Regions from separate parts of the Actinoallomurus sp. NPDC050550 genome, predicted to be linked through region 3. Evidence: riboswitches for the same ligand, from Rfam matches in the RefSeq annotation. Region 3 holds a riboswitch; each other region holds the start of a gene.
The links. A riboswitch is a leader RNA that binds a small molecule or an ion and turns the genes downstream of it on or off. The one in region 3 is predicted to bind cyclic di-AMP.

Region 1 (11,686 bases), on a different contig from region 3:
AGCTTGAACCGCCGGTTCGTCCGGAAGGCATCCCCCTCTCCGGCGAACATCCGCGCCGGGTCCTCGCCCTCCCGCTTGAACGGGAACACCCCCGCCGTGAACGGGAACCGCCCGGGCAGGTTCTCCTCGCGCAGGAACCGCAGCAGTTCCCCATGGTCGGTGTAGCGCGGCAGCGCGACCCGCGGGATGCGGTTGCCGGACAGGGACTCGCGCGTCAGTCGCGTGCGCAGTTCCCGGTCCCGGATCCGTACGACCTGCTCCTCTCCGGAGTACGCCTCGACGACGGCCGGCCAGGTCTCGATGAGCTCGGCGTCGGCGGGGGCGACGTCACGGCACGCTCGATCGAGGAGTTCGGTCACGGCGGCGGCGGGTTCGCCGGTGAGCTCCGCGGCGACCTCGCTCAAGCGCTGTACGCGCCGGACGGCGGCGCACTGACGGGCGGTCTCGGCGTGGTACGCGCGTACGGTCTCAGCGATCTCGGCGAGGTAGCGTACGCGGGCCGGCGGGACGATCTGGGCGGCACCGGTCGAGGTACGGCCCTCCACGGGCGGTAGCACCCCGGGCTGCAGGACGAGGCCGTGCTCGGCGAGCAGACCGGTCAGCTGCCGGTAGAGGGCGGTCACGCCGTCGTCGTTGAACGTGGCGGCGCTGGTCCCGAAGACCGGCATGTCCTCCGGGCGCGCGCCGAAGGCCTCCCGGTTCCGGATCAGCTGCCGGGACACGTCGCGCAGGGCGTCGGCGGCACCGCGCCGCTCGAACTTGTTGATCGCCACGACGTCGGCGAAGTCCAGCATATCGATCTTCTCGAGCTGCGAGGCCGCGCCGAACTCGGGTGTCATCACGTACAGCGACACGTCGACGAACGGGACGATCGCCGCGTCCCCCTGCCCGATCCCCGGCGTCTCAAGGATCACCAGGTCGTATCCGGCGGCCTTGCAGGCGTCGATCACCGCTTCGATGTTCTCCGGCAGCTCGCGGGCACCGCGTGTGGCCAGCGAACGGAAGAAGACATGGTCACCGTCGAGGCAGTTCATCCGGATCCGGTCGCCCAGGAGCGCGCCGCCGCCACGGCGGCGGGTCGGGTCGACCGCCAGCACCGCGACCCGGAGCTTGTCCTGCTGGTCGGTGCGCAGCCGGCGTACCAGCTCGTCGGTGAGGGAGGACTTGCCCGAGCCGCCCGTGCCGGTGATGCCCAGGACGGGTACGCGGCGGGAGCCGGCGGCGGCCGCCAGCGCCTCCCGGTCCGTCGCCGGGAGCCTGCCGTCCTGGAGGCAGGTGATGGCGCGCGCCAGCGCGCGACGCTCTCCGGCCAGAACGGCCTCGGCCGGGGACGGGTCGGCGGCCAGGTCCACGTCGCAGTCGCGGACCAGCTCATTGATCATTCCCGGCAGGCCCAGACGCTGGCCGTCTTCGGGCGAGAAGATGCGCACCCCGGCGTCCGCCAGCCGGGCGATCTCCTCGGCGACGATAACGCCACCGCCACCGCCGTAGACCCGCACGTGTCCCCGGCCCGCCTGCCTCAGCGCCTGGGCCAGGTACTCGAAGTACTCGACGTGACCGCCCTGGTACGAGCTGACCGCCACTCCCGCCGCGTCCTCTTCCACGACGGCGTCGACGACCTCCTGCACCGACCGGTTGTGCCCCAGGTGGATCACCTCGGCACCCTGCGACTGCAGGATGCGCCGCATGATGTTGATCGCGGCGTCGTGGCCGTCGAACAACGCCGCCGCCGTCACGAACCGCACCGGATGCACCGGCCGATGCAGATCCTCGTTGGTGGATCCGGTCACCATGCCCTCCCCGAGAATCGGATGCCGCAGCGCCGGACACCCGAGCATGCGGTCCAGTTACTTGGACGTCCAATATTTTGAAGTCAAAGTAGGATGTCGCCTGGAATCGGTCAAGGCGCCGGGCAGCGAAGCGGCCGGCCGTCGCGTCCGTCACCGATCTCTCATACGGTGAGCCGGTGCCCCAGCCATTCGATCCCATCGCGGAAGCCCACCGGCAGTGGACCCGGCGCTGGCCGGAACACGCGGATCACATGGCCGCCGTGACCTCGATCATGCGCGTGCAGCAGCTCCTGCTCAGCCGGATCGAGGAGACGCTTAAGCCGTACGCCCTGACCTTCGCCGCCTACGAGGCGCTGCAACTCCTGGCCCTGGCCCGCACAGGCAGCCTGCCGATGGGCAAGATGGGCCGGCGCCTCATGGTCCACCCCGCGTCGGTCACCAACGTGATCAGCCGACTCGAACAGCGCGGGCTCGTCGAACGGTGCCCCTCCCCCGACGACCGGCGCGTCGTGCTGGCCAAGATCACCGAGGAAGGGAGTGCGATGGCGCGCGAGGCGACGGCCGCACTGAACGAGTCCGCCTTCGGCCTGCCCGGCCTGACGCAGGGAGAGGCCGCCGAGATCACCGAACGCCTCGTGGCCCTGCGCATCGCGGCCGGCGACCTCTCCCCGGACGCCGACGGTCGCCCTGAGCGGAGGTGACGTGACGGGCGATCTCTCCGGTCGGCCGCGGCTCAGAGGGAATCCGTCCACGAGCCCGCAGGTGCGGGCGGCCGCCGGCGCCAACTCGGCCGCCGGCTCCGATCACCATGCGGCCATGGCTCGATGACCGTGCGGCATGCGGACCGAATCTGTCGAGCTCGCGCCCAGGAGATCGACCCGCACCCGCCGGTTCATGGCGCGCACGAATCAGGCCGTCGGCTGCGGCTCCAGCTTCGGGTCTGGACCGTAGGTGTTGTCTCCGCGGTCGCCGGGGGTCGCCATGAAGACGATGAGGATGATGGTCCCGATGATGGGGATGATGCCGATCAGCAACCACCATCCGGACCGCCCGGTGTCGTGCAGCCGGCGGACACCCACCGCGATCGACGGGATGAGCACCGCGAGTCCGTAAACGAAGCCGAGGATGCTGACCAGCTTCACCGCCATGCCGATCAAATCAAGCACCACGGTGATGATGACGTTGAAGAGGACGAACATCCAGTATTCCGTACGGCGTGCTCGCCCAACGAAACCTGCATAATTCCTGAGTACGGCAAGATACCAGCTCATGTACCCTCCCACCGGTTTCGCCGCCGCAAGCCTTTTGTCCCCCCGAAGACCTGCGCATTAAATGTAAGGTCAAGGAGCTTCGTCGGCAAGAGTCCGGCCGGAGCGCATTGGAGCCAATCCGCCGACGATGGCCTGGCGATAATGATCGACGACCGAGGTCGGCAGCCTTCCTCGCCGCCTCGATCACAGATGAGGCTCGGATCGGCCGCGATTTCATCGCATCTTTGGTGGCCGACATTTACCGCGCCGGAATCACGAACACCGGCCATGCGGCAGGACGGAATCAGCGGACGAGACACCTCCGGTATGGTCGTGAGCATGAACGAGCAGCGGGCGTCGCGCGAGGCGGCGAGGTCGCCGGGCCGCCTGCTGCTCATGGCGTTGACGATGCTCGGCCTGTTCGCGATGCACGGGCTGCAGGCCACGGCCAGCCCGGTCGAAACGCACCCGACCGCAGTCGCCGTCGCGATGCCCGGCATGAATCACACGAGCGCCGAGACCGGGCACCACATGACCGTGCCACCGGCGCACCACTCTCCTGGCCACGAGCACCCAGGCGGCCAGGTATGCCTGGCCCTCCTGGTCATGGCCGCACTGCTGATCCTCTCCGCCGCCTTCGTCGGTCGCAGCAGGCGGCCTGCCGCAACGACCGGCTCGGCCGGCCGGGGACACGATCACCAAGGCCGCGCACCGCCTCCACCATCGGTCTTCCAACTCTCCGTACTCCGGCTGTGACAGGCGTCCGGGTCCGCCGATGACCCGCTACGCCTGATTCAGCACACCCGAGTACGGAAGGTCAAAGATCGATGAAACGCGCTTTCTCCCTCATCGTCGTCCCGGTCGCCGCTCTCACGCTCGCCGCGTGCGGCGGGAGTGACAACAAGGACACCGGTCACTCGATGAGTGGTCATTCCATGGGTCCGGCCATGAGCATGAGCTCGGCTCCGGAAACGGCCGGCCACAACGCCCAGGACGTGATGTTCGCGCAGATGATGATCCCGCACCACCAGCAGGCGATCATCATGGCCGAACAGGCCGCCACGAGGGCATCCTCACCCGAGGTCAAGAAGCTGGCCACCCGGATTGAGAACGCCCAGCAGCCGGAGATCGACAAAATGACCGGCTGGCTCAAGTCCTGGGGCGAGTCGACGCCCTCACCGGGCGGAATGCACATGGGCGAGGGAATGATGTCCGAACAGGACATGAAGAAGCTCGGCACGCTCACCGGCAAGGCCTTCGACAAGGCGTTCCTGCAGATGATGATCAAGCATCACCAGGGTGCCATCACCATGGCCAAGACCGAGCAGGCACAGGGCTCTAACGCCGACGCCAAGGCCCTGGCGAACTCCATCATCAGTTCCCAGAGCGCCGAGATCACCACGATGCGGAACCTGCTCAAGAACATGTGACCCGTCGGGAGGGGCGGCCTACCAGCATCGGCGGCCCCTCCCCGAGCGACATCTCGGCGACCTGCCCACCGCGCCGTCAACCGGCAGGCGAGCCACCGCCGAGTAAACCCAGCAGACCCGATGATCGCGGTTTCGAACGGACCGCACCATCCGGCCCTGCACCCGTGCCTACGGCCCTATCTCGACCTATCCCCTGACGTTCCCTCCGGCAAAGGACGGGACTTCACCGACGAGGTGTCTTTCATGCCCCCAATAGATCGCCGCGCGTTCCTGCGCACCGGCCTGGCCGCTTCCGGAATGGGGTTGCTGGCAGCCTGCGGCTCCTCCCCCACCGAACCGCGGTGGGTCCAGCCCACCGACGCGCGGGTCACGGCGGCCGAAGCCGCTCGCCGTACCACCGGCCGGACCCGCACCTTCACCTTGAACAGCATCTCGAGCCGCATCGACCTCGGTGGGCCTACGGTCACGACCTGGACCTACGACGGCGTGCTGCCCGGCCGGGAGATCCGGGTCCGCGCCGGAGACGTCATCGAGGCTCGGCTCGTCAACCACCTCCCAGCGGACACCACCGTCCACTGGCACGGACTCGCGCTGCGCAACGACATGGACGGCTCTCCCGACCTCACGCAAAGCGCCGTCAAGCCCGGGCAGACGTTCAGCTACCGGTTCGTCGCCGAGAACCCCGGCACGTACTGGTTCCACCCGCACACCGGCGTCCAACTGGACCGCGGGCTGTACGCACCGCTGATCGTCGAAGACCCCTCCGAACCGGGCGCCTACGACGACGAGTGGACCGTCGTCCTCGACGACTGGATCGACGGCGCGGGGAACACTCCTGATCAGGTGCTCGCGATGCTCCGCAAGGGCATGGGCGGCATGAGCGGGATGGACGGCATGGACATGGGGCCGATGCTGATGGGCGCCAACAGCGACCTGCTCGGCGGCGACGCGGGGGATGTGAAATACCCGCATTACCTGATCAACGGACGGGTCGCCGCGGCGCCCGTGACGTTCCGCACCCGACCTCGCCACCGGGTACGGATCCGCCTCATCAACGCCGGGAGCGACACCGCCTTCCGGGTCGCCCTCGGCGGGCACCGCATGCGCGTCACCCATACCGACGGCTTCCCCGTGGTTCCCATGGACACCGACGCCCTCCTGATCGGAATGGGCGAACGCTACGACGTCGTCGTCACTCTGAACGATGGAGTCTTTCCCCTGACCGCGTTCGCCGAGGGAAAAGGATCCACCGCAAGGGCACTGATCCGCACCGGTTCGGGAGACCCGCCGTCGGCGTCCGCCCGGCTCCGGCAGTTGGCTGGGAAGATCCTCGGGTACGCGGATCTGCGACCGGCTGATCAGGTACGGCTGGCGCCCAAAAAGCCGGACGTCGAGCACCGACTCGACCTCACCGGCTCGATGACGCACTACAACTGGGGGATCAACGGCCGCCCCTACGACCCGGGACGGCCGCTTCCTGTCCGGTCCGGCCAGCGTGTCCGCGTCACCTTCCGGAACCGGACGACGATGTGGCATCCGATGCACATTCACGGCCACACCTTCCAGATCAACGGCAACGGCCCCCGCAAGGACACCGTCATCGTGCTACCGAACCAGACGGTGACGTGTGACTTCGATGCCGACAATCCAGGCCGATGGATGAGCCACTGTCACAACGCCTACCACCTGGAGGCGGGAATGATGACCGTGCTCGGCTACCGCGCCTGACCGGCCGGGCCTTCGACCGCCGCCGGTGGCGGCGGTCGAAGGCGCCCTGGCCCGGCGGGACACCGCGCCGACCACGTCATTCGCCCTGGCGGGTCATTGTCACGTGGTGGAGCGCAACGGACGCTCAGGCGTCGCCCCTGGTGGTGATGCGTCTACGTCGCGGTCGAGGAGGTGAGGCATGACCGCCAACTGTCCGAATTCGTAGAGGGTCTCGATGGCACGCCGCAAGTGATGGGCGGTAGCAGCTCGATGCGCCCGTCCAGGGCCGTCGGCCAGCATCTCGTCGGCGAAATAGATCGTCGCGGACGACTCGGCCAGCATGCGCCGGAGATGGCCGACATGCTCCACACTCGGCCTTGGACCGCAGACACCATCGGCCAGTACGCCGACGGCACGTCGGGCTACGTCCTTCCCCGCAGCGACCATCGCGACCAGGTGGGCACGCGGGCAGGGATCGATCTTGACCCAGCGCGGAAACGGGGTGGGGAAACAAGCCCGCTCGGCCTGACCGCCGGCTTCGGAGGCCTCTCCTCCTGCTCGGGATATCCACGATTCGACCTCGTCGTAGAACACCGAGACCTGCTCTGCCGTTGCCACGGATACGAAACCGGCCGTCTGCGGGTGAGCGGCGTAGTCCGCGTCCAGCATGTGCTCCGCCAGGGTCTGAAGTCCGCAGGCGTTCCAGAGCGATGCCCACCGTTCAGCCGACTTGAGCGACGCCTGCCGTTCGGCGACGACACCGAGACCGTCGCACCACGATCGTCCGGTTTCGCGCAGTTGTTGGCATGAGATGCGGCTCCTCTGCCTGCGGTCCTCCAAGGGATCTGCGGACACCTCGCCACGACGGGCTGCCAGCAGTCGAACCCATGCGGTCGGCCGACCCGGCATTCCTGTCCTCCTCAGCATTCACTACGACTTGTAGGAGTTAAGACGGCGCAACCCCGCCTTCGCAGTCATCGACTTCGCTCGTCGGCTGATCAGCCGATCCGCGCATCCGCCGACGTGAAGACCGACACGACGATGCGGCGTGCGAACAGCGGCGTTTCGCCGGGACCCGTGACGTCGTAGGTGAAGTGCTGCAACGGCCACAGACGGATACCGCCGATGGTCACCCGATGCCGCACCTCATAGACGGCAGGCCACGGACAGCGGTGGAAACTGCCCAGGCGTTCCCCGGTCCGGTCGACGGCGAAGGCGATCGCCCCCGTCCGCAACGCGGCATCGATCTGGGCCTGGATACGGGCCGTCGCCATCGGGCAGGTGTCGGTCGCCCACATCCTCTCGAGCATGACGCGTGCCGGCGGAAGCGCCCGCAGGTCGTCGCGCTGGTGGGGATCCGTCAGACACCAGGGGTCGACCTCCGCCGGCACATGGGCGACCAGTGAGACCGCCCTCGTCGTGTCCCGGCGGTCGAGGAGCTGCGGCATCGCGAGGAGCTGACCGAAGACGTACAGCGTCCGGACCGCGTAACGCAGGTGGATGTCCGGCGGCGTCAGCAAGGTCATCCCATCGCCGCCGGAGGACGATCGCTCCGCATACGCGATCGCGTCCATGGCGCGCGCGAGCATCCGCCGGAACTCTAGGAGATCTTCAGATCGGCCGTGCGATGCGTGTGCGTCGTCGTCGGCCAGGGCGACCATACCCCGCGCGTGGATCGCCCGCGTGGCCATCACGGTGGCCGTCAGGAGCGGAGCGGTGGTCCCGCCCTCATGCCATGGCGGTGGTTCCGCAGGCAGATCAACATGGTTCTCGATCCGATACGTCGGATCGAGCGCTATTCGACGCGCCTGGAACAGCCAGCGCTCGACCTGCCCGAACGATGCGAGGATCCGAGTCGCCGCCTCCCCTTGGACCTCGCCGTCGTCGTACGGCCGCACCGCGTCGAGCAGGTGCTCGCCGATCGTTTGCAGCACGTAGGCGTTCCAGACGCAGAGCAACCGTCTCGCAGCGACGTGGACACGGTCCGATGTGCCGACAGACCGGCTGAGAAGTTCGCGTCGCCACCGCTCGGCGTCTTCGAGCTCTCGACGGACGAGACGCCCAACACGACGGTAGTCCTCAAGAGTCCGCACGGAGACCAGGCCGTCGAGGGCTCGCACCGCTCGAATTCCATCGGCTGAGGAGGTCGTCATCCGGTGGCCGCCCGGAGGAATGCCCTACGGTGAAGATGGCTGGAGGCATTCAACGGCCGCGTGACGTCCCCGACCTCGACGAGGCCGCCATCGGTCGCGTATCGGCCACGACCGAGTGCAACGAGTCCCAGAAGTCGAGCTCGGCGTCCTCTTCGAGCTCAGCGATCCTCCCCCAGAACTCCCGGTCCTCGGCATGTGCCGCTGCCGCCGCCGTCAGCGCGGGCATAAGGGCGGTGCTCGCATCGGCCTCGTCAAGGTGAGCCACCGTGACATCGGCCGGCAGTTCCACCGGAGTGCGGTGGTGCCGCCCCCGCTTACGAAGCTGCACGCCGGACGACGGCACCGGCACCTTGGACTTGGCGATGGCCAGCGCAACCGTGCCGAACACCACAACGGCCAAGAGCCCGGTCAGCGCGGCCCCTTGCTCGATGAGCGGGGACGGCTGGTCGGGGGTGGACTGGGAGGTGCGGGCGATGTTCGTCGCCGGGTCTGAATCGGTGACGAGGGACGTGACGGACGGCGGTGGAGCCGAGTGCCTGGGCACGTACTTCTGCTCGGTCTTCTCTACCCTCTGCTCGGTGCCCGGGATTGGCCTGCCCTTGACCTTCACCTTCGCCGGGTAGCCGAACCCGACGACCTGGCCGATGTCGCGGGTGACGCGCAGCAGCTGATCGTTGTGGTTGGCCTCGATCGTGTGCAGCGTGTGGCCGTCGACCTTCTCGACGATGCCGACGTGCTCGATGCCGCCGATGCTCTTGTTCCCGGAGAAGGAAAAGAAGACGATCGCCCCCGGTTCGGGCTTGTGCCCCCACGCGTGATGCTTCTGGAACCACAGCGCGTGCTCAGGGGTGGAGGCGAACTGCCCCGCCCAGTCCTCGACACCGGCCTTGTCGGCGGCCCAGGCCAAGAACATGTCACACCAGGGAGCCGTCCTGTAAAAGGACCCCTTGTCGACGTGCGTGCCGTACCAGTCTCCGTACTTGGTGTAACCGCCGCTCTTCTCCGCGTACCCCAGCTGGCTCTTGGCGATCTGCAGCAGCTTCTGCCCTACCGGATCCATCTCTCTCCCTACGCCGCCGACCGGGTTAGCTGACGGGTTCGGGCCAGGAGAAGCCCTACCGCACACGCGGATTCACCCCAGAGAACGCATGGGTCCCCGGCTCCCGCGCCGCGGCAGCAGTGCGGGATTAGGCGGGTCAGGCCGTACCTTCCGGGTAGAAGGTAGATCGCAGCCCAACTCCGACGCAATGTAGTAGCAATGCCGCGAACGCGGCAAGTCCCCCTGAGACGCACCACGGACGGAAGCGTCCCATCTCACCGGTCACGCCCAGGTTGGACACATACCGCGACGATGATCGATTTCCCAGGTGGCACCCACCCGATGATCCTGATACACGGTGGAGGACACGCCCGCCATGGGGCCGACTCGGGCCCGCCGATGACGCCATCACGACACCGCAGGGCCGCGAGTCGGGTTGCTTCACCCGGCTATGCTCACTAACCCTTGTAGGAGATACCATCGATCACCTCTGTAGCGAAATGCCACTTCCACCGCGACGCCCCGTTCAGCGGACAGCCGGTTCGGCCATTCAGACCATCAGCCCGACACGGCACCCGCACCGGTCCGCCGTACGGCCCACCTCTGGACGCGAACGACCACTCGCCGGAACCGGGGTGCCGTGCGGCGCGTAACGGTGACCTTCGAACATACGGAGGGCGGCGGATACCCGACGCGGATCGAAGGTGAGGATGGCCTCGTCTGGCGGGTCGAAGCCGTCGTCGGGTGCTGGCGGCATCCCGATCTGGGAAGGTACCGCTTCATCCCGGGACATCGAGCCGAGGCGGAACGCTGGCATCTGACCGTCATCGGCCCACTACCCTGCCGTCCGTCTTTCATCGGCGAACACGAAGTCGTTCTGCGCACGTTCGGCGAGCACATGAGCTGGTACTTGGATCTGAGCTGAGCAGAATCACCCTCCGATCCACCAAACCATTAATGAGTCTCCACCTTCACCTTAGGCGGGCATAGCAATCTCCCACCTAGGGTTGTCAACGTGGTGGAGTTCGCCAGAATCACCGTATTAGGTCGGGACCGCACCGCCATGCTGGCGCGGGGCTTCCTGTCACTATTCGCGTTCATGGCGTACGGGTGCGCATGTGTCCCTGTAGGGCATTTTCACGGCGACTCTCACCTTGGTTCTGCCGTCACTTATTCCCTTCATTCGATTGCCGCCGAGTTCGAGCACGCCGACTGCGGCAACGGCGGGGATAGATGCCACGACGAACTCCCAATGGGCTCGACCCTGGACAGCCGGACAATAGCGACTATTTTGTCCCAGTTCGCTCCAGCCATCTCCCACATCCTGCCGATGATCGGGTGGGTGAGCGCTGAGGAGAGCGGACGGGAGCGGTCACCACCGACACCATCACCCGCAAGTCACCTGGAGGCACGCCTGACGAGGGCGACCGCCCTGGCCGTGCTGTGCGTTTTTCGATCCTGATCAGTGGCGTGCGCCGGACGCCGTACCGGCGCGGAAGGCCAACGGTCACGCCGCACACTGGTCAGGAGCATCACCCATGCAGACAAGGCACACGTGTGTCCCAGAACTCCTGGACGTCATCGGATCCACTCCCGTTGTACGTCTTCGCAATCTGACGACCCATAATGAGGCCCAACTCATCGTCAAACTGGAAAGCGCGAATCCGGCGGGCAGCCTGAAGGATCGGCCGGCCTGGTACATCATCGAACAAGCCGAGCGGACGGGACTGCTCGCCACCGGCGGCACGATCATCGAGTCCTCATCAGGAAATTTCTCCATCGCACTCGCGATGATCGGCGCCTCACACGGCTATCGAGTGATCGCCATCGTCGACCCTAAACTCACTCCTACCAATCGCGGCCTGCTGGAGGCGTACGGGGCGGAAATCATCCTCGTCGACGAACCCGATGACTCCGGTTCGTACCACAAGACACGGATCGCGCTCGCCAACAGGCTGCAACACCAGATCCCGGGCTCATTCCGCCCCGATCAGTGCTTCAACCCGCTCAACAGCGAGGCGCATTACCAGACCACCGCTCAGGAACTGCTCGACCAGGCCGACCACCTGGCGGCGGTCGTGTGCACCGTTTCCACCGGAGGTCAACTCGGCGGTATCGCCCGCGCGGTGAAAGAACGCTCTCGGGTCGTGGAGGTGATCGGCGTTGATGTCGAGGGGTCGACCGTGTTCGGTGGCGAACCACGCCCCTACCTCACACCCGGCGTGGGGCTGAGCTGGACACCGAGCAATCTGTCGGACCTATCGCTGGTGGACGAGGTGTACAAGATCACCGACGAGGACGCCTACCAGGCGTGCCG
Region 2 (6,821 bases), on a different contig from region 3:
CGGTGAAGCGGCCAAGTACGTGATGCTGCCCGTCGTCAGCCGGCAACGGTTCGACTCCACGACGCTCATCGGCCTTGCCCTCGGCGCCTACGCCGCCGGCGCGATCGCGGGCGCCGTCTTGATGAGCCGATGGAGACCACGACGCGTCGGCATCCCAGCCATGATCATGCTCGGCGGCTACGGGCTCGTCCCGATCTCTCTCGCCTACGCGTCACACAGCTGGATCATCGTGGCCGCCTGCGCCATCGGCGGGATAGGGATCGAGGTCTTCAACATTCCGTGGTTCACCGCGATCCAACGTGAAGTACCGGCCTGTCTGCAGGCCCGGATCTCCTCGCTGGACTTTCTCGTCTCCTACGGATTGAGCCCAGTGGGTTTCGCCCTCATCCCGATCATGGTCCACGCGGTGGGAGCGCAGACCGTACTCACAGGCTCCGGACTACTAGTGATCTGCAGTGCCCTGCTGGCACTCCTCGTCCCCGGGATGACCGAGTTCAGCGACCCACGCAACAGGGAAAGGCAGCAGGAGCCGGCCGGCGTCACCGGATAGCAACGCTCGGGTCTCCATGTACCGGCCCGAGAGAGCCGGTACATAGAGCTCGGGGCACGCGCAGCCGGTTGGTTCGGGAGCACCGAGTGCTGCGCAGCGCTCTCGCCGAGTGAGGCGGAGGCGTCCTAATGTGGAGGAAGCCCGAGTGATCGATAGGTCACAATGGTGCGGGCCGCGGAGGGAGACGGACAGGTGGCGATCGCAGGGCCGCTCGAACGAGCGATCATGGAGGCACTGTGGGACGCCCAGAACCCTCTGCTCATCCGTGAGCTGATGGAGAAGGTCAACGCCGGATCGGCCAAGCGCTCGGCGTACACGACGGTGCAGACCGTCGCCGACCGGCTCGTCCAGAAGGGCTTCCTCTCCCGGACGGCGGACCGCAACGCGTGGCGGTACGCCCCGACGCGCAGCCGTGAGGATCACGTCGCGCAGGTGATGGCCGAGGCACTGGCCGAGACCACCGACCGCGGCCCGGTCCTGGCCCGATTCGCCGAGACCATCGACCCCCGGGACGCACACCGGCTGCTGGTCGAGCTCGCGCAGCGTTCGGCTCCTACGGAATCACGGTGAGCCCGCTCGTCGAGCTCGGCGCGATCACCGTCGCCCTCGGCATCGGTGCCGGGCCGTTGCTGGCCCGGAGCGCCTGGTGCCAGCGGATTCCCCGGGTGGGCGCGCTGGCGTGGTTGGGAGCCCTGGCGGGCACCATCGCCGGCCTGCTCGGGGTGGTCGTGTTGGTTTCGACCGGCCGTCATGGCCTGGTGCACCGGGCCGCGGAATGGGCGGCCGACTGCTGGCACCATCACGACGGATCCGGCGGACCGGCCTCGTACGCCTTCAACCTGGCGCTCCTCGTCAGCGCGGTCGCGGGCACATGCGTGGCCGTCGCCAGGTATCGACGCACGGTGGCCCATCGCCGTCGCCATCAGGAGGCGCTGCAGTTCGTCGTCCGGCTTTCCGGGGACATCGAAGACGTCTGCGTCCTCGATCACCCGGTACCGGTCGCCTACTGCGTACCCTCGCGCAAGCGCCCGATCGTCGTCAGCAGCGGTGCTCTCGATCGGCTGGACGACACGCAGCTTCAGGCTGTCTTGGCGCATGAACGGGCGCATCTGCGCTACCGCCACCATCTGTTCCTCACGGTCGTCGACGCGCTGGCGGCTGCGCTGTTCTGGCTGCCGACCTTTCGGGGCGCCCGCCGTTGCCTGCCCATCCTGCTGGAGATGAGCGCCGACGACGTCGCCGCCCGGCGGTGCGGCCGCCGCACGGTCGCCGTCGCGCTCCGGAAACTGGCGATCGCCCCGAGCCCGATCGGTGGACTGGCCGCCCACAGCGCCGGCAGGTCAGAGCTCGATCAACGGCTCGCCCGGCTCGAGACGCCGACCGCGATCGCCGACGACGATCGTATTCGGCGTCTGACGTGGGTCACGGCGATGACTTCGGTGGTCCTTCCCGGGATGATCTCTGCCGGCTGGCTCGCTGCGATGCCGTTCTTCTGCTGACGGAACCTCCCCGTCGCCAGGGTGATCCCGCATGCGACGTCGAGCGTCATGGACACGACGGCGGCCGCGTGCCGACGCTCGACGCACGAGCGAAGAGGAGCACGCTCCTTGCGACGGTACCGGCCGTCCGACGTGCCGCTTGTCGAAGAACTCCGGCGAATCGTTCATCGGGTGGCAGACGACCGCGACGATCTCCTACACTGCGTAGGAGTCGGCCGCCCCCTGCTTCACACGAGGCACGGCCGACCGCTGAATCCCTTGAGGGAACCGGGGACCCGAATATCCCGGGGCGAATCCGGGGCGTGTGAACGTCCGGTAGGGCTACTCCGGCCCGAGCCCGACAGCTAACCCGGTAAGCGGCGAAGGAGAGGAGTTTCTCACGTGGCGTTCTTCTACCCTGCCACCAACGCGTACGCCGTGGATCGCCTGCGGCGGCGTCATTCGCTCCGGCTGTGCGCGGCGCTCTCGGTCACGGCCGCCGTGACCCTCACCGCGCTCCCGGCCGAGGCCGCTCCCAAACCGTCGGCCGCGGCGGCCAAGAAGGAGCTGGAGAAGCTCAATGGCCAGGTCGACAAGATCGTTGATCAGTACAACAAGGCCAAGACCGAGCTGGATGCCGCGAAGAAGAGGCTCACTGCGCTCAATGGCCAGGTGAAGAGCGAGCGCAACGTCTACGAGAAGCTGCGTGGACGGGTCGCGCAGATCGCCGCCGACGCCTACAAGAACGGCGCTCTCGACTCGCGCACCGCCACCTTGCTCGCGTCCAGGAACCCCGACGCAGCGTTGAACCAGATGTCGGTCTTCATGCAGCTGTCGAACAATCGCGGACAGGAGCTGTCGGCGTTTCTGGCCTCTACTCAGCGCATCCGCCGCGAACAGGCCGAGGCGCAATCCGCGTACCAGACCGTCTCGCAGAAGGCCGCCGCGCTGAAGAACCGCAAGGCCACCGTCGAGAAGGCCATCGCCAAGCAGAAGAGCCTGCTGCGCAAGGCCGGTGAAGCCACGGCCGCGCCCGGCTCGGGAGCCGGTGGCACCTACAACGGACCGGCCTCAGGACCGGCGCGTCAGGCGGTGCAGTACGCCTACGCCCAGCTCGGCAAGCCCTACATCTGGGGCGGCACGGGCCCGAAGGGATATGACTGCTCCGGGCTGACGATGATGTCCTGGCGCGCCGCCGGCGTGAATCTCCCCCGGGTGGTCCCCGACCAGTACTCGGCCACCCGCCATGTCTCCAAGGCCGACCTTCAGGCCGGTGACCTGGTCTACTTCGACAGCATGGGCCACGAGGGCATCTATGTCGGCGGCGGCAAGTTCATCCACGCCCCGCGGACGGGCGAGGTCATCAGGCTGGACAGCATGTCGAACCCGTACTGGGTCTCCCACTACGACGGCGCCAGCCGCCCGTAGCGGATCTCACGTGGCAGTACTGCGAGCTGCTGGATCGCATCGGAAGACACCGCGCCGGCGGAGTCGGCTCGGCATCCTCCCGGCTCTGGTGACCGCCTGGACGTTCGCCATCGTCGGGCTCGACTGGGGTGGTGCGGTCATCGGTGTGATGATCTTTGTCTGTACTGTTCTCCCCGGCATGAAGAGGCCGCGCTGAGCCTTTGATCGTGTGGGGGCGGCGGTCCCTCAGGCCGCCCCCCGCACCGAACCAGGGCGCCGCGTCGCGGCGTACCTCTCCGGACTGGACGGCGTCGGCGATCAGATCCCGGGCCATCTGGTGGAGGTGCCGCTCTTCGTCGGCGACCCGCTCATCATGATGCTCCGCCCTTGGCCGTACCGTTGGTCACGCCGTTCGGGCGCAGCCCGGTCAGGGTGGTTCGGACGAGGCGGTCGATCGCTGCCGGATCGTGCAGGCTTCTGACCGCCGCCAAGGCGTGTAGGCAGTAGAGGGTCAGTTCATCGGCCGGGACGTCCTGGCGCACGGCTCCGGCAGCGGCCGCGTCTGCCACCAGTTCCTCGAGGAACTCGCGCAGATGCTGGTGAGCTGCGGCGACGTGCTCGCCGCTGTGCAGCATGCCGGCGAGGTCGCCGTCATGCCGCCCCTTGCCCGAGATCGCCTCCGCGTAGGCCGTCAGCACCGCCTCCAACCGCCGCGCGGCGCCCTCAGTCCGGTCTCGGATATGGCGCAACTGCTGGAGATGTTCGTCGATCTGACGGTCGTGCCAGGCGCGCAGGATGGACTCGACGTCGGGGAAGTACTTGTAGAGCGTCGCCCGCCCGATACCGGTGTCCTTGGCGATCTGCGACATCGTCACACCGGCCAGTCCGCGCTCGGCGACCAGGACCGCGGTGGCGTCCAAGACGGCGTCGCGTACGGCGTCACGATGCGCGGCGATCGTCTCGCTCCAGATCCTCGGCATGCCGCAATGATACGCATTGCAGCGATCAGAGACACTTGTATCGTTCACGACATAATGTATTGTAAAATCATCACCAGGTGAGCGCCCCTTCCCGTGGGCCGGCCTCGTCGTGTTCTGCCTGTAAGTCGCCGCAGCGGTGCGCGGACTTGGTCCTCGGTCACCGCGACGCCTGACCGAAGAGAGCCCCTATGACAGATCCGTCCGCACTGCACGCCCACAGCCGGTCAGTCGACCCCTACGCCGGGCGTCCGCCATGGGACATCGGAGCGCCCCAGCCGGCAATGCTCACCCTCGCCAACAACGGGGCACTTCGCGGGCGTGTCCTCGACGTCGGCTGCGGGACCGGGGAACACACGCTGATGGCCGCCGCATCCGGCCTGGACGCCACCGGCGTCGATCTGGCCGTCGGCGCCCTTCGTGCGGCCGAGCGAAAAGCGCACCAGCGGGGCGTTCGAGCCCGGTTCGTGCACTATGACGCGCTACGGGTTGCAGAGTTCGGCGAAATCTTCGACACCGTCCTGGACTCGCTGTTCCTGCACGCCTTCAACGCCGCAGACCGTGCGATCTACGTGAACGGCCTGCGTGCGGTGCTGCGGCCGGGCGGCCGGTTGTTCGTCCTCTGCTACAGCGACCGGCATACCGGCGAACCGGACGTGCCGCACAAGCTGTCCCGAAACAACCTCGAATCCTGCTTCACCGACGGATGGGCCCTGGAGTCGGTCAAGCCCACCGTGTGCTCCTCCAACGTTCACGCCGACGGCATCGCCGCCTGGCTGGCCACCTGCACCCGCACGTGAGCGCCCCACCACCGCCCCGACTTCTCACCCAAGGACCCTGCATGCTGACCTCGGAAATCGCGCTTCAGATCGACCGGCCGAGCCGCTACCTCGTGCAGTTGTGCCGGCACGCGGCCGCCATGGGAGAGACCCGCGGCGGCCATCGTCCCCGCCCGCACGCCACCGGCGCGGCACTGGCCCGCGGCGACCTGCGTGTCCACGCCGAACACTCCGATACCCATGGCGTCATCACCATCGCCCCGTGGGGCCAGGTCACCCTTGACGCCACCGACGACACCCTCACCCTGCGGGTGGACGCCACCGACCAGGACGCTCTACAGCGCATCCAGGACATCGTCACCCGCGACCTGGAACGGTTCGGTCGACGCGACCAGATAGCCCTGACCTGGCCACCGCCCACAACCTCGAGCGGAGAAATCACGACCGCGAACGGCGCCGGGGAGTCGTCTGCCGGCCCGGCGACCGCGGCGCGCCACAGCCGCCGCAACACGATCCTGCTCACCGCGCTGATCGTGGTCGCCGTCGCCGTCCACCTCGGGCTAGGGGGAACGGTCCTGGCCAACTCACGCTGGACCAGCCTGTCCATCGACGTCGTCCTGGCCATCGTCGCGGGGAAGATCCTCCTGGTCATACTCGGCCGACACGCCTTCCGCCGCAGGCATATCCCTCACCCCGGCGCGCACCTCCGCATCCGCAGGCCAGGCCATGGGCCGAACCGGGACACTCTCGCAAGCCACGCGGCCCCCGAGGAAGACCACCACCTGCCAGCCGCTGATCGTCACTGACCCGACCTAGCGAGTGACACATGACCATCGTTGACGTACCAGGCGCGAAGCTTCACTACGACATCCGCGGCAGCGGCCCGCTGCTCCTCTTGATCCCGGGAGCCAACGGCGACGCCCGCCCCTTCACCGCGCTCGCCGAGCATCTGGCGCCCTACTTCACCGTGGCCACCTACGACCGGCGCGGATTCTCCCGCAGCGCCCTCGACGGCCCGCAGGACTACTCGCACCGCCTTGACACCGATGCCCACGACGCCCAGCTCCTGATCGAACACACCGGACACCGAACCGCGACGGTCCTCGGTACCAGTTCCGGTGCGATCGTCGCCCTGCACCTGCTGACCCGGCACCCCGCAACGGTCACCCACGTCGTCGCGTACGAGCCGCCCGCGGTTCGGCTCTTGCATGACAGGCAGCGCTGGATCGACTTCTTCCACCAGGTCTACGACCTGTACCGCCGCTCAGGCATCGCGCCGGCAATGACGCTGTTCCGCGAACGCACCTTCACCGCTCCCGACGCTCGCGCCATGGCCCGTGCCATGGACCTCACCAACCCCCGTATCCGCGCCAACGCCACCTACTGGTTCGAGCACGAACTACGCCAGTACCCCACGACCGATCTGGACCTGGACACCCTCGCCGTCCACGCCGACCAGATCAGCCCGGCCACCGGACGCGAATCATCCGGCCTCCCCTGCTACAAGGCCGGCGCAGAACTCGCCGCCACACTCAACCGAAAGCCGATCGAACTCCCCGGCGGCCACGTCGGCTTCGCCACCCAACCCGCCGAGTTCGCCGACGAACTCCGCCGATCCCTCGGACACCAC
Region 3 (11,686 bases):
CACGTGAGCATCAGCGCCCCCCAGGGGCGGCGCGCGCCGATCAGTGGTGCGGCCGCGAGCGCGAGCCGGTAAGGCCATGTGGCCGCGACGCGTGGATACACGCGTGCCATGTCCTCCTGCCGGCCCATCCACACCAGGCGCTCCTCTCGCAGCGCGTCCGCGGCCGGGCTCGGCCAGGACAGCGGCACGTGCAGCCATGGCGTGACGAGTTCGGGTGGTATGCCGCACACCACGGCGAGCCTCAGCATCGGCTCGTCCTCGTCGAGCAGGTAGATGCTCCCCGCCGAGGCGCCCGTACGGAGGACGGTCGCGGCCAGTTCCCGATCCAGCAGGGCGAGGCCGTCCGGCCGTTCATCGTGCGCGGCCACTGAGCTCTCCTCGCGGTCCCGCCGCACGCCGCCGGGCGTCATGGCCGCAGGGATCGTCGCCCGGCGCATCGATCGTCGGCCGGATCGCCTCGACCGGACGAGCCCGCCTGGCCGGGGGGACCTGGAGGTCCGTGAGCTCGGCGGGGCGTCGACACAGGGGCGAGTGGTACCAGCGGCCCCCGTGAAGGGCGTCCGGTCGCCGGACTGCCCGCTGACGGCAAATGCCCATATCCGGACAATATGCCCCGTCGTTGGAGCGTCGACTCAGGGGCGATCCGGCGGCCGGGCCGGTCACCCCGGGCCGTTCAGCGTGTTCTTGCGATTCCTCCCGGCCTTCAGGTCCGGGAGGAATCGCATCTTGATCTTTGTGGCGGCGGAGCGCTGCGACAGCGTTGAAGGGCTGCCTGCTCCGCTCTGGCGGTGCGCTCCTTGTCAGTGGACTCCTTGGCGATCGGCAGTGGGGCGCGCTCGTATGAGTCGGCGGAGTGGGCGAGGGACCAGAAGCGGTCGCCCCACGGGTACGTGCGAATGTGGCAGGGAAGCGCTTTCCCTGTGAATATGAGTTCGATTTCCCGGCACAGTGACGTAAAGCGATGGTAACGTCGCGGACCGTGAAGGTCGTGACGCAGGTCAAGCTGGTGCCGACGCCCGAGCAGGCAGCGGCGCTGAAACACACCCTGCGCACGGTCAACGAAGCCGCATGCTGGGTATCTGATGTGGCCTTCGCCCGAGGCGTGCCCCGTGAGTACGAACTGCGTAAGCACACCTATGCCGAGCTGAAGGAACGTGGTCTGGGCGCGCAGGTCGCCCAGCATGTGATCAAGAAGGTCCGGGACGCCTACACCAGCCTGCACGCCAACCTGCGGGCGGGGAACCTGGGTAAGAAGGGCTCGAAACGGCGGATCAAGGCCGAGTCCAAGCCGATCACTTTCCGGCCTCAGGCCGCGCAGCCGTATGACGATCGCTGTCTCAGCTGGCAGTACGACGCGCAGACCGTTTCGATCTGGACGGTGGCGGGCCGGTTGAAGGGCGTGCGGTTCGCCTGCTCACCGAACGCGCTCAAACAACTCATCGCCCACCGCAAGGGCGAAAGCGATCTCATCGAACGTGATGGCGTGTTCTACCTGGTCGCCACGTGTGAGGTGCCCGAGGCCAAGCTTGGCGAGCCGGGCGGCTTCATCGGGGTGGATCTGGGGATCGTCAACATCGCGACCACCTCCACCGGCCATCGGGCTGCCGGACGCAAGCTGAACCGCTACCGCCGACGGCAGCTCGGGTTGCGGGCGAAGCTGCAGGAGAAGGGCACCAAGTCCGCCAAACGCCTGCTGAGGAAACAGCGCCGCAAGGAATCACGGCGGGCCAAGGACATCAACCATTGCGTTTCCAAGACGATTGTGACCGAGGCTGAACGCACCGGACGCGGCATCTCCCTCGAAGAGTTGACGGGGATCCGTGAACGGGTACGGCTCCGCAAGCCCCAACGGGTCGCCCTGCACTCCTGGGCCTTCGCCCAGTTGGCGGACTTCATCGTCTACAAGGCACGCCGGGCCGGCGTGGCTGTCGTGTTCGTCGACCCGGCATGGTCCTCCAGGCAGTGCGCCGAGTGCGGGCATATCGATCGGCTCAACCGGGTCTCTCAAGCTGTGTTCATCTGCCGGGGCTGCGGCGTCGTTGCGCACGCGGACCGGAATGCCTCCCGTGTCCTGGCCCGAAGAGGCCAGGACACGTGGGATGCGGGGCGGAAGTCACACGTCCCGACTACCAGCCCACCCAGGCTGACGGCCAAGACGCGGCAGACCACCTCACAGCCAGTGAGGCTCTAGCCGCAAGCTCGATCCTTCAGGATCTCTCAGGACCGAGAAGTTGACGAACGCCACGCCGCGGGGGTGTGCCAGGAGTAGCGGTGGCGGTCCTCCAGGTGCCGCAGCGCCTCGAAGAACGGCGGCAGGATCCGCTCGGTGTACTCCTCGGCCGCGTGCGCGATGCGCCCGGCGATGAAGTCGGGCGTGTCCTCCAGCGGAAAGACGTAGCCCTGGATCACCTCGTACACCCACAGCGGGACGTCGCGCGGCTCGTGCTCGGCGGTCAGCAGGAAGACCGGCAGGCGGTGGAATCGGCTGGTCACCGCCTCCATGATCTCCTCCGCAACCTCCACGTCGCCGGGGGGAACGCCGGCCGGTGCGGGTGTGGTGCCGGCCGACGGCCACAACTTGTAGTCGAGGCAATGCGAAACGTAACAGTATCGGCGATCGACGGATAGTGCCCATCGGGTATCCGAGAGTGACCGTCGCGCCAGCGCATTCGCCCCCGGCGGTAAGCGCTCCGTGGATCAGGCGCCGCCGTTCCGGGGCAGGAGCGCGTCGCCGAGCATCCGCCACTGCGGCATCGCGGACCGGCCCGGCTTGACCCCGATCACCTGCACGGCGACGTGGTCGGCGCCGGCCTCGACGTGGGCGTGGAGCTTCTCGGCGATGGTGTCCACGTCGCCCCAGAAGACGAGGTCGTCGACGATGCGGTCGCTGCCGCCACCGGCGATCTCCTCCTCTGAGTAACCCAGCCGGCGGAACTTCGCGACGTTGTACGGGGTGGTCAGGTAGAGGTGCAGGTGCTCACGGGCGATCGCGCGGGCCTTGCCAGGGTCGGACTCGAACAGCACCGCGTGCTCGACCGCCAGGAACGCGTCCGGTCCGAGGATCTCCCGGGCCTGCGCGGTGTGCGCCACGTTGACGTGGTAGGTCTGGGCGCCCGCGGCGCGGTCGCGGGCGAGCTCGAGCATCTTGGGCCCGTACGCGGCCAGGATGCGGCGGATCGGGACCTGCGAGGCGGGGTTGGGCGTCTCGGTCGCGTCCATCTCGTCGAGGTACTCGACCATGGCCGCCAGGGGTTTTACCCCCGGTCGCCCGCCGCCGAAGCCGAGGCCGAGCACGTGCCGGCCGGGGTAGGCGTCGGCGAGCAGGAGGGCGGCGCCGTAAGTCCACCGGGCCCCGCGCGACCAGATCTGGGTGATTCCGTTGACGACGTGCATCCGTTCGGTGCAGGAGAGCAGGTAGGCCGCGTGGGTGAGCGCTTCCCGCCCGAGGAGCTCTGGGAACCAGAACGCCTGCCATCCCTGCTCCTCGAGCTCCTGGATCGACTCGCGCATCTGCGCGGCCGGCTGGTGCTCGAAGTCGAAGGTGTAGACCCCGAACTGCCCGAGATCAAGGCCGTCGACACTGCCCATTGAACTCTCCCTCATCGCATCACCGATCAGAACACATCGAAGTATCGCAGAATTACGATATGAGCGCCAAATCGCGCTCCACCGTTCACCGAGTGCGCGATGTGAGGCCTGGCGCGGGGCGACGCCGGCCATACGGCGTCGTGGGTCTAGAGGGTCCGCCCGAGGTCGGCGACGAGCCGTGCGATGCGCTCCTCGTCGCGCTTGTAGTGGGTCCACTTGCCCACGCGCGTCGACCGCACCAGGCCGGCCCGCTCCAGTTCGGCCAGGTACGCCGACACCGTCGACTGGGCCAGCCCTGCCTTGGCCTGGATGTGGCTGACGCACACCCCCACCTCGACAGGGTCGGCGATCGCCTCCTCCCGCGAGAAGTGGCGATCGGGTTCGCGCAGCCACGCCAGCAGCTGGAGTCGCATCGGGTTCGACAGCGCCCGCAACGCGCGGATCAGGTCGGGATCCGGGGAGACCGCAGCATCCGCCATAGACGCGGAGTATAGGGCTCTATCGACGTTTCGCGGGAAGTCGATATGGCGACCGGCCGACCCGGTGCGCCGGGATCCGGCCGGTCGGCCGACCCGGCGCACCGGGATCGGGGCGATCACGAGATCATGTCTGCCGGATGTGAACGGCCGCCTCATGAGGCGGTGAGGCGAGGGAGGCGCAGTGACGTTCGGGCTGGGGGACCGCGCGGTCGTGGTGACCGGCGGCAGCAAGGGGTTCGGCCGGATCGTGGCACGCCGGCTCGCGGCGGAGGGGTGTTCGGTGGCGCTGTGCGCCCGCAACGCCGAGAAGCTGGCGGCGACGGCGAGTGAGATCGAGACCGAGTACGGGGTCCGGGTTTTCGCGCGCTCGTGCGACGTCACCGTGCCGGATGAACTCGGGGCCTTCATCGACGCGGCCGCGGAGGCGCTGGACGGTCTCGACGGGCTCGTGACCAACGCGGGGGACGCTTTCGGCGGCGGGCTGATGGACTCGACGCCCGAGGAGTGGACGAGGACCTTCGAGCTGAACGTCGGACACTCGGCGCACGCGATCCGGGCCTGCGTGCCGCACATGCGGGCGCGTGGGCGGGGCGACGTGGTCATCGTGTCGTCGATCTCCGGATGGAAGCCGAGCCGCAACACCCAGTACGGGGCGGCCAAGGCGGCGGAGATCTACATGGCGAGCACGCTGGCCCGGGAGCTGGCCACGGACCGGATCCGGGTGAACACGGTCAGTCCGGGTTCGATGCTGATCCCCGGTGGCGGGTGGGACGAGTTCCGGCAGCGTGAACCCGAGCGCTACGAACGCTTCCTGGGCGAGTTCCCCGGCGGGGCGCTGCCGAGCGGCGAGGACGTGGCGGAGGTGGTGGCGTTCCTGCTCTCGGACCACGCCAGGGCCGTCAACGGCGCGAACATCCCGGTGGACGCCGCCCAGAACGCCCCGGCGGCGAGCGGCTACTGACCTCCCTGTCCGCGACGGCGGCCCGCCCCCGCCCGGGTCTCGGTCCTTTAAGGCCCAGTTGTTGACTCCTGTCGTGACCGCGAAGCACGCTGGCTTTCATGGCGATTGTGCCGTCGCGCGTGGAGGCGGCCGTCGACGGGAAGGTGATGCGGGGCCGCGAACACGTGTGGTGCGCCGTCACGAGCCTTCTCGGCACCGGCCGGTCCGGCGTTCTCCTCGTCGATGGGGAGGCGGGGACGGGGAAGAGTCTCCTGCTCGCGGTCACGGCGCGGGCGGCGGCGGAGCGCGGGTACTCCACGCTGGTCGGGGAGGGGCGGGAGTTCGGGCCGCCGACGTGCTTCGAGCCGTTGCTCTCCGCGCTCGGCGGCTGCGACGGTGAAGGGCCGGTCCGGTGGGCGCACGAGCGGCCGTGGATCGTCGAGAGGCTCGGGTCCGCGTTGGCGGAACGCGCCGGCGCCGGTCCGGTCATGGTGGGCCTCGACGACCTGCAATGGGCGGATCCGGCGGCGCTGAGGGCGATTCAGACCCTCTCGCGGCGGCTCGCCGCCGTTCGCGTGGTGTGGCTGCTGACCCGCCGAACGACGGACCACGCGACGGACGCCGGTCGCCTGTTCGATCGGCTCGAGCGGGACGGCGCCGTCCGGTTCACGATCGGCCCGCTCGACGCCGCCGCCGTGCGGCAGGTCGCGACGGACGTGCTGGGAGGCGTTCCCGACGCGGACGTTCTGCGCCTCGCCGGCGAGGCGGGCGGCGATCCCGCGTTGCTCACCGAACTGCTGTCCGGGCTGCTGGCCGAGGGGGCCGTCCGGATCGTCGACGGGCACGCCCGGCTCGTGGCCGTACGGCTCCCCGGCCGGGTCGAGGACGACGTCAGGCGACGTCTCGACACCATCGGCCCGGCGACACGTCAGCTGCTGAGCGTCGGCGCGATCATCGGACGGTCGTTCGCTCCGGAGGACGTGGCCGAGCTGCTGGGGACCACGCCGGCCGCCCTCCTGCCGTGGATCGACGAGGCGTTCTCCCGGGGGCTCCTCGTCGCCGGACCGGACGAACTCTGCTTCCGGAACGACCTGGTGTGGCGGGTCACCGCCCTCACCGTGCCCGCGCCGGTGCGGCGGGCGCTGCACCGGCAGATCGGGGACCTCCTGCTCGGACGGGGCAGGACGGCCGCGCTCCCCGCCGCCTCCCACCTCATCCGGGGCATCCGGGCGGGCGACGCCCGGGCGCTCACCGCACTCGACCGGGCGGTCGCCGAGGTGATCCCCGCCTCCCCGCGAGCGGCGGCGGCCCTCGCCACGCATGCCCTCCGGCTGACCGACCCCCGGGAGCCCGCCTGGCCCGCCCGGGCGCTGACGGCGATTCACGTCCTCACCGCGGTGGGCCGGCTCGAAGAGGCCGCGGAACTCGTGGATTCGCTGTTCACCCGGCCGTTGCCGCACGCCTCGTACCTCCGGCTGCACTGTCTGCGCGCCGAGCTCCTGTATCTCCGAGGGCGGGCGGCCGAGGCCGCGGCCGAGGCGACCGCCGTCCTCGGCCGGCAGGGCGTCCCCCGCGAACTCCGGGACGACGCCGAACTGGTCCTGCTCGACGCGCTGGCAGGGGCGGGCGACGACGCGGGCGCGCGCGCCCACGCGGATCGGATCGTGTCCGCCGCGGCCGGGCACGGCGACGTGCTGATCACCGGGGCGCTGATCCGGCTGGCCCTGTCCGACTGGGGTGCGGGGCGGCTGACCGACGGACTGGGGCTCGCCCGTGAGGCCGTACGCCGGGCGAGGTCCGCGGAGGCGCGCCGCCTTCACCCCCGGATGATCCTGGCGATGCTGCTGACCGACGTCCGCCGGCTGGACGAGGCCCGCGCGGTGATGGGGACCGCGGGGGAGGACGCCGAAACGACCGGGAACCTGGCCTGGGCGGCGGCGCCCGGCGTCATTCGCGCCCGCCTCGACCTGGCCGCGGGCCGGTTCCACGAGGCCGTCGCCGAGGCCGAGGCCGCCCTGGCGAGCACGCGCGACCTGGGGCCGCATCTGCTGACGTCGTCCGCGCTGGCGGTGCTGGTCGCGGCGACGCTGCGGGCCGGCGATCTGAGCGCGGCGTGGCGGTACGCCGAGGCGGAGCGGCCCGCGCTGTCCCAGTACGGATCGCCGCGCGCGGAGGCCGGGTTCCATCTCGTGCGGGCGCAGGTCGCCGCCGCCCGTGCCGGGCCCGCGTCGGCGGAGGAGGCCGTCGTACGGCTCTGTGACGAGGCCACGGCGAACTCCTGGACCTTGGTCGGCGAGCCGACCGCGGCGCCATGGCTCGTACGGACGGCGCTCGCCCTCGGCGACCGGGCCCACGCCGAGAGGGTGGTCTCGGCGATGGACCGGCTGGCCGCCGACCACCCGGTCTTCGACAGTGTCGGTGTCACCGCGACGCACGCGCGCGGCCTGTTCGACCGTGATCGGGCCGCCCTGCGACGCGCCGCCGAAGAATACGCCGACCCGTGGGCCCGCGCCTCGGCGGCGGAGGATCTGGGAAGCCTGCTCGCGGCGGACGGCCCCGGGACACGCGGGGAGGCCATCGCCGGCCTGGACGCCGCGCTGGCGGCCTATTCGGCACTCGGCGCGATCCGCGACGCCGCTCGGGTCCGCCGCCGGCTCAGGCGGTTGGGCATCCGGCGCCGGCACTGGAGCCGGGCCGACCGGCCGGTCTCCGGCTGGGCCAGCCTCACCGACACCGAACGCCGTGTCGCCGAGCTCGTCGCCCAGGGCCTGACCAACCGCGAGGTCGCCGACCAGCTGTTCATGAGCGCGCACACGGTCGCCTTCCACCTGCGTCACATCTTCCGGAAGCTGGACGTGACCTCCCGGGTCCAGCTGACCCGGCTCGCGGTGGAGGTCGGCGACTGATCCCCGGCGCCCCTCGGATGGTACGTGGCCTCTGACGTCACATCTGCATCATCGTGACAATTGGCATTTCTGGCCCCACAATGCCATATAGAAAGCACCATGCTCATCTGTGGGGCTGCATTACGTTGATCTCGGTAGTTAAGTGACCCAGATCACATAAATGCCTAGTGTCGTCTGCGTGTTTTGTCCTGCTATGTTCCTATAACTCTTGCGGCGCTCGTATGCGTCGCCCGCATATCCGCTGGTGATGGCCGGTACGTCGACCCGGGCGAGGACGCGTTTTAAAACGCGTGTCCGGGGCGAGTTCGGCCGAGCCGGTTCATATCCAAAATCGCACGATCCCCCAAACGCCGCCATCGCAATGGCGGCCATTCCCCAACCCTCTTTTGACGCCGCCCGTCCTGCGGGCGACCCGCTGAATCCGCGCCCCCGCGGAACCGGGGACCCACCAGAAGTCCCGGGGTGAATCGGCACGCCCCCTCGTGCCGTAGGGCAGCTTCCACGCCCGAACCCGTCAGCTAACCCGGTAAGCGGCATGGAAGCCAAGGAGTTCCCCCGTGCCCTGTGTCCCCCGACCCGAGAAAACGCCATCCGCATTCCGCTTCATTCCCGCCTTCGCCGGCGTCGCAACGGCCGGTGCCGCCGCGATCATTCTGACCTCGGCCGGACCGGCCGAGGCATCCTCCGCCGCTTCTCTTCCTGACCATGCCGCGGTCCCGTTCCCCCCGGCAGGCCGGCCCGTGCAGTGGCCCATCCCCGGCAGGGGACTGGACGCCAGGCCCAAGGACGAGCCCAAGGTGGTGCAGAAGGTGCCCACCGCCGCCGACGCGCTGAAGCTGGCCCTCTCCCAGGTCGGCACCACGGAGACCGCCGCCGGGGGCACCAAGTACAACCAGTGGTTCATGTCCTCGCCGTTCGCCAAGAGAGGCGTCCAGCGAGACGGCGGGGCGATCAGCGACTATGCCGACGCGAGCTGGTGCGACATGTTCATCACCTGGGTCGGCTCTCAGGCGGGCGTCAAGGGAATCGGCGGTGACGCCTTCACCCCGGAGCACGCCCGCTGGTTCGAGCAGCAGGGCCGCTGGGGAAGCGTTCCCAAACCAGGCGCGGTGGTGTTCTTCTCCTGGAGCGGCGGAGGCATCGACGGCATCGACCACGTCGGCCTGGTCATCAAGGACAACCACAACGGCACCATCCAGACCGTCGAGGGCAACACCGACAACGCCGTGCGGATCCGTACCCGCAGCACCGGCCAGGTCGTCGGCTACGGCTATCCCCAGTACGGCTGACACTGACTTTCCTCCCCCCCCGCGTCGACGTCGGGCCCTCTGAGGGCCCGGCGTCGACGCACGCTGCCATCGTCCCGGCGGCTCGGTGATGTCGTCCGGTCTCGATGAGGCCTCCGGTCCGCACGCGCTCGCTCGCCGGGCGTGAGCCGTCCGGAGGCGCCGGTGGCCGCGGCACGCGCGGCTGAAAGTTTCAGCCGCGTTCCCGGTCCTGTCCCAGGTCGGCGTGCGTGCGTGCGCCCGGAGGACGGGGCGCTCTTGCGATGCGATCGGGGGCGGGTGATCGTTGCCAGCGCCCGCAAACGCCGGAGCAGGACCGCGTGCCGCTTCGCCGCCTTTCGCCAGGGAGAACGCCCATGCCGATCCACCGGAGCCCGTGGTGCAGAGCCGTGCTGGCCGCGGTCGCGGTACTGCTCGCCGTATTGGGGCTCGCCACGGTCCAGACCGCCGCCCATGCCGCCGTGTCGTGTTCGGCCACGTACGCCAAGAGCTGGGACAACGGCAGCGCGTTCGGTGCCGACATCACGGTGACCAACACCGGTGACCCGCTCACCGGGTGGACGCTGAGCTTCGACTTTCCCGGCAACCAGGTGATCACCCAGATGTGGGGCGGCGTGCCGTCTCCGGCGGTGCCCACGCCGGCGGGTGCGGCCATCACCGTCACCCCGGCCTCGTACAACGCCGCCCAGGGCACCGGGGCGACCTGGACCGTCGGCTTCAACGGCACCTACACCGGCGCCGACAACGCTCCGAGCGTGTCGTGCGCCGGCCCCGGTTCCGGAGGAACGCAGCAGGCCCTGGTGGTCTCCCCGACGAGCGTGAGCGTGCCCGAGGGCGGGACCGCCGGCTACACGGTCCGCCTGAACGCCCAGCCATCCGGCGACGTGACGGTCACCAGCACCGCGGGCACCGGTGACGGCGACATCACGGTGGTGAGCGGCGCGACCCTGACCTTCACCACGTCCAACTGGAACACCCCGCAGACCGTGAAACTCGGTGCCGCCGAGGACCCCGACAGCACCAACGGCACCCGGCCGATCACCGTGGCGTCCAGCGGCCTGACGTCGGTCACGGTCAACGCCACCGAGGCCGACAACGACGGCGGCGGCACCGGGGGACCGGCACCCGCGCTGCACGTCTCCGGGAACCACCTCCTCACCTCGACCGGCGCCACGTACCGTCTGCTGGGCGTCAACCGGTCCAGCGGCGAGTTCGCGTGCGTGCAGGGCAAGGGCATGTGGGACAGCGGTCCGGTGGACCAGGCATCGGTCGACGCGATGAAGGCCTGGAACATCCACGCCGTCCGGATCCCGCTGAACGAGGAGTGCTGGAACGGCACCGACGGCACGCCCAACGGCGCCACGTACCAGCAGAACGTCAAGGACTACGTGAACCTGCTGGTCGCCAACGGCATCACGCCGACCGTCGAGATGCACTGGAATCACGGCCAGTACAGCGGTCAGGGCGCGGGCTGCTCGGACACCGCCGCGACCTGCCAGAAGCCGATGCCCGACGCGCAGTACGCGCCGACGTTCTGGACCGGCGTCGCGAACGCCTTCAAGGCGAACAACGCGGTCGTCTTCGACCTGTTCAACGAGCCCTACCCGGACGCCGCCGCGAACTGGGACGCGACCGCCGCCTGGACCTGCTGGCGGGACGGCGGCACCTGCACCGGCATCGGCTACCAGGTGGCCGGCATGCAGTCCCTGGTCAACACGGTGCGCGCCACCGGCGCGACCAACGTGATCATGCTCGGAGGCGTCGCCTGGTCCAATGACCTGAGCCAGTGGCTGACCTACAAGCCGACGGACTCGACCGGCAACCTGATGGCCGCATGGCACACCTACAACTTCAACACCTGCTCCAACACCTCCTGCTGGGACAGCCAGGTCGCCCCCGTCGCCGCGAAGGTGCCGGTGCAGGCCGGTGAGATCGGCCAGAACTCCTGCGCCCACGACTACATCGACCAGGTGATGGCGTGGGCGGACGCGCACGGCATCGGGTACACCGCCTGGACCTGGAACGCGTGGGGCTGCAGCCAGGGCAACGTGCTCATCAACGACTACAGCGGCACCCCCACCAGCACGTACGGAGAGGGTTTCAAGGCACACCTGCTCACCCAGAACCCGCTCTCCTAGCCCGGCCTCTCAGCAGGGCGAGCGAGACGTGCTTCGGGGGCTTGAGAGGTGTCAGGCCCGGGCTCCCTCGAACGCGGCGACGACCTCGTCCGTGGTGGAGATGGCGTGGGCGTAGGTGGGGCCGTTCAGCTCGTGCGCGGCGTGCATCATCTCGGGGAGGAACGCCGCAGTGGCGTCACGCACCAGCGTCACGTGGTAGCCGAGTTCCATGGCGTAGCGGCCGGTGGACTCGATGCAGGTGTTGGCCAGCAGGCCGACGAGAACGACGTGGGTGATGCCGTGCTGCTTGAGCTGGAAGTCGAGGTCGGTGTTGGCGAAGCCGCTCTGGGCCCAGTGCTCCTTGATGACG

Region 1: it holds a riboswitch for cyclic di-AMP, as region 3 does, so the genes downstream of both, AB0I04_RS06375 (CHAP domain-containing protein) here and AB0I04_RS43720 (CHAP domain-containing protein) in region 3, are expected to answer to the same signal.
Region 2: it holds a riboswitch for cyclic di-AMP, as region 3 does, so the genes downstream of both, AB0I04_RS06345 (NlpC/P60 family protein) here and AB0I04_RS43720 (CHAP domain-containing protein) in region 3, are expected to answer to the same signal.

Annotation. Positions count from the first base shown of each region.
Region 1 is NZ_JBFAJC010000003.1:419,075-430,760, reverse strand. Features, by position in the region: gene icmF (fused isobutyryl-CoA mutase/GTPase IcmF) at 1-1,793, opposite strand, end outside; gene AB0I04_RS06410 (MarR family transcriptional regulator) at 1,967-2,491, shown strand; gene AB0I04_RS06405 (DUF805 domain-containing protein) at 2,699-3,061, opposite strand; gene AB0I04_RS06400 (DUF6153 family protein) at 3,380-3,796, shown strand; gene AB0I04_RS06395 (DUF305 domain-containing protein) at 3,868-4,470, shown strand; gene AB0I04_RS06390 (multicopper oxidase family protein) at 4,714-6,198, shown strand; gene AB0I04_RS06385 (hypothetical protein) at 6,298-7,017, opposite strand; gene AB0I04_RS06380 (hypothetical protein) at 7,176-8,111, opposite strand; gene AB0I04_RS06375 (CHAP domain-containing protein) at 8,380-9,390, opposite strand; cyclic di-AMP (ydaO/yuaA leader) riboswitch at 9,390-9,534, opposite strand; gene AB0I04_RS06370 (hypothetical protein) at 10,010-10,294, shown strand; gene AB0I04_RS06365 (cysteine synthase family protein) at 10,908-11,686, shown strand, end outside.
Region 2 is NZ_JBFAJC010000003.1:411,226-418,046, reverse strand. Features, by position in the region: gene AB0I04_RS06360 (MFS transporter) at 1-550, shown strand, start outside; gene AB0I04_RS06355 (BlaI/MecI/CopY family transcriptional regulator) at 743-1,120, shown strand; gene AB0I04_RS06350 (M56 family metallopeptidase) at 1,216-2,049, shown strand; cyclic di-AMP (ydaO/yuaA leader) riboswitch at 2,287-2,424, shown strand; gene AB0I04_RS06345 (NlpC/P60 family protein) at 2,431-3,456, shown strand; gene AB0I04_RS06340 (TetR/AcrR family transcriptional regulator) at 3,807-4,415, opposite strand; gene AB0I04_RS06335 (class I SAM-dependent methyltransferase) at 4,604-5,212, shown strand; gene AB0I04_RS06330 (DUF2218 domain-containing protein) at 5,254-5,997, shown strand; gene AB0I04_RS06325 (alpha/beta hydrolase) at 6,018-6,821, shown strand, end outside.
Region 3 is NZ_JBFAJC010000053.1:13,564-25,249, reverse strand. Features, by position in the region: gene AB0I04_RS43755 (SpoIIE family protein phosphatase) at 1-368, opposite strand, end outside; gene AB0I04_RS43750 (transposase) at 962-2,191, shown strand; gene AB0I04_RS43745 (Orn/Lys/Arg decarboxylase N-terminal domain-containing protein) at 2,218-2,523, opposite strand; gene AB0I04_RS43740 (TIGR03620 family F420-dependent LLM class oxidoreductase) at 2,698-3,588, opposite strand; gene AB0I04_RS43735 (metalloregulator ArsR/SmtB family transcription factor) at 3,735-4,067, opposite strand; gene AB0I04_RS43730 (SDR family oxidoreductase) at 4,249-5,028, shown strand; gene AB0I04_RS43725 (LuxR C-terminal-related transcriptional regulator) at 5,127-7,913, shown strand; cyclic di-AMP (ydaO/yuaA leader) riboswitch at 8,317-8,461, shown strand; gene AB0I04_RS43720 (CHAP domain-containing protein) at 8,654-9,202, shown strand; gene AB0I04_RS43715 (cellulase family glycosylhydrolase) at 9,556-11,337, shown strand; gene AB0I04_RS43710 (isochorismatase family cysteine hydrolase) at 11,389-11,686, opposite strand, start outside.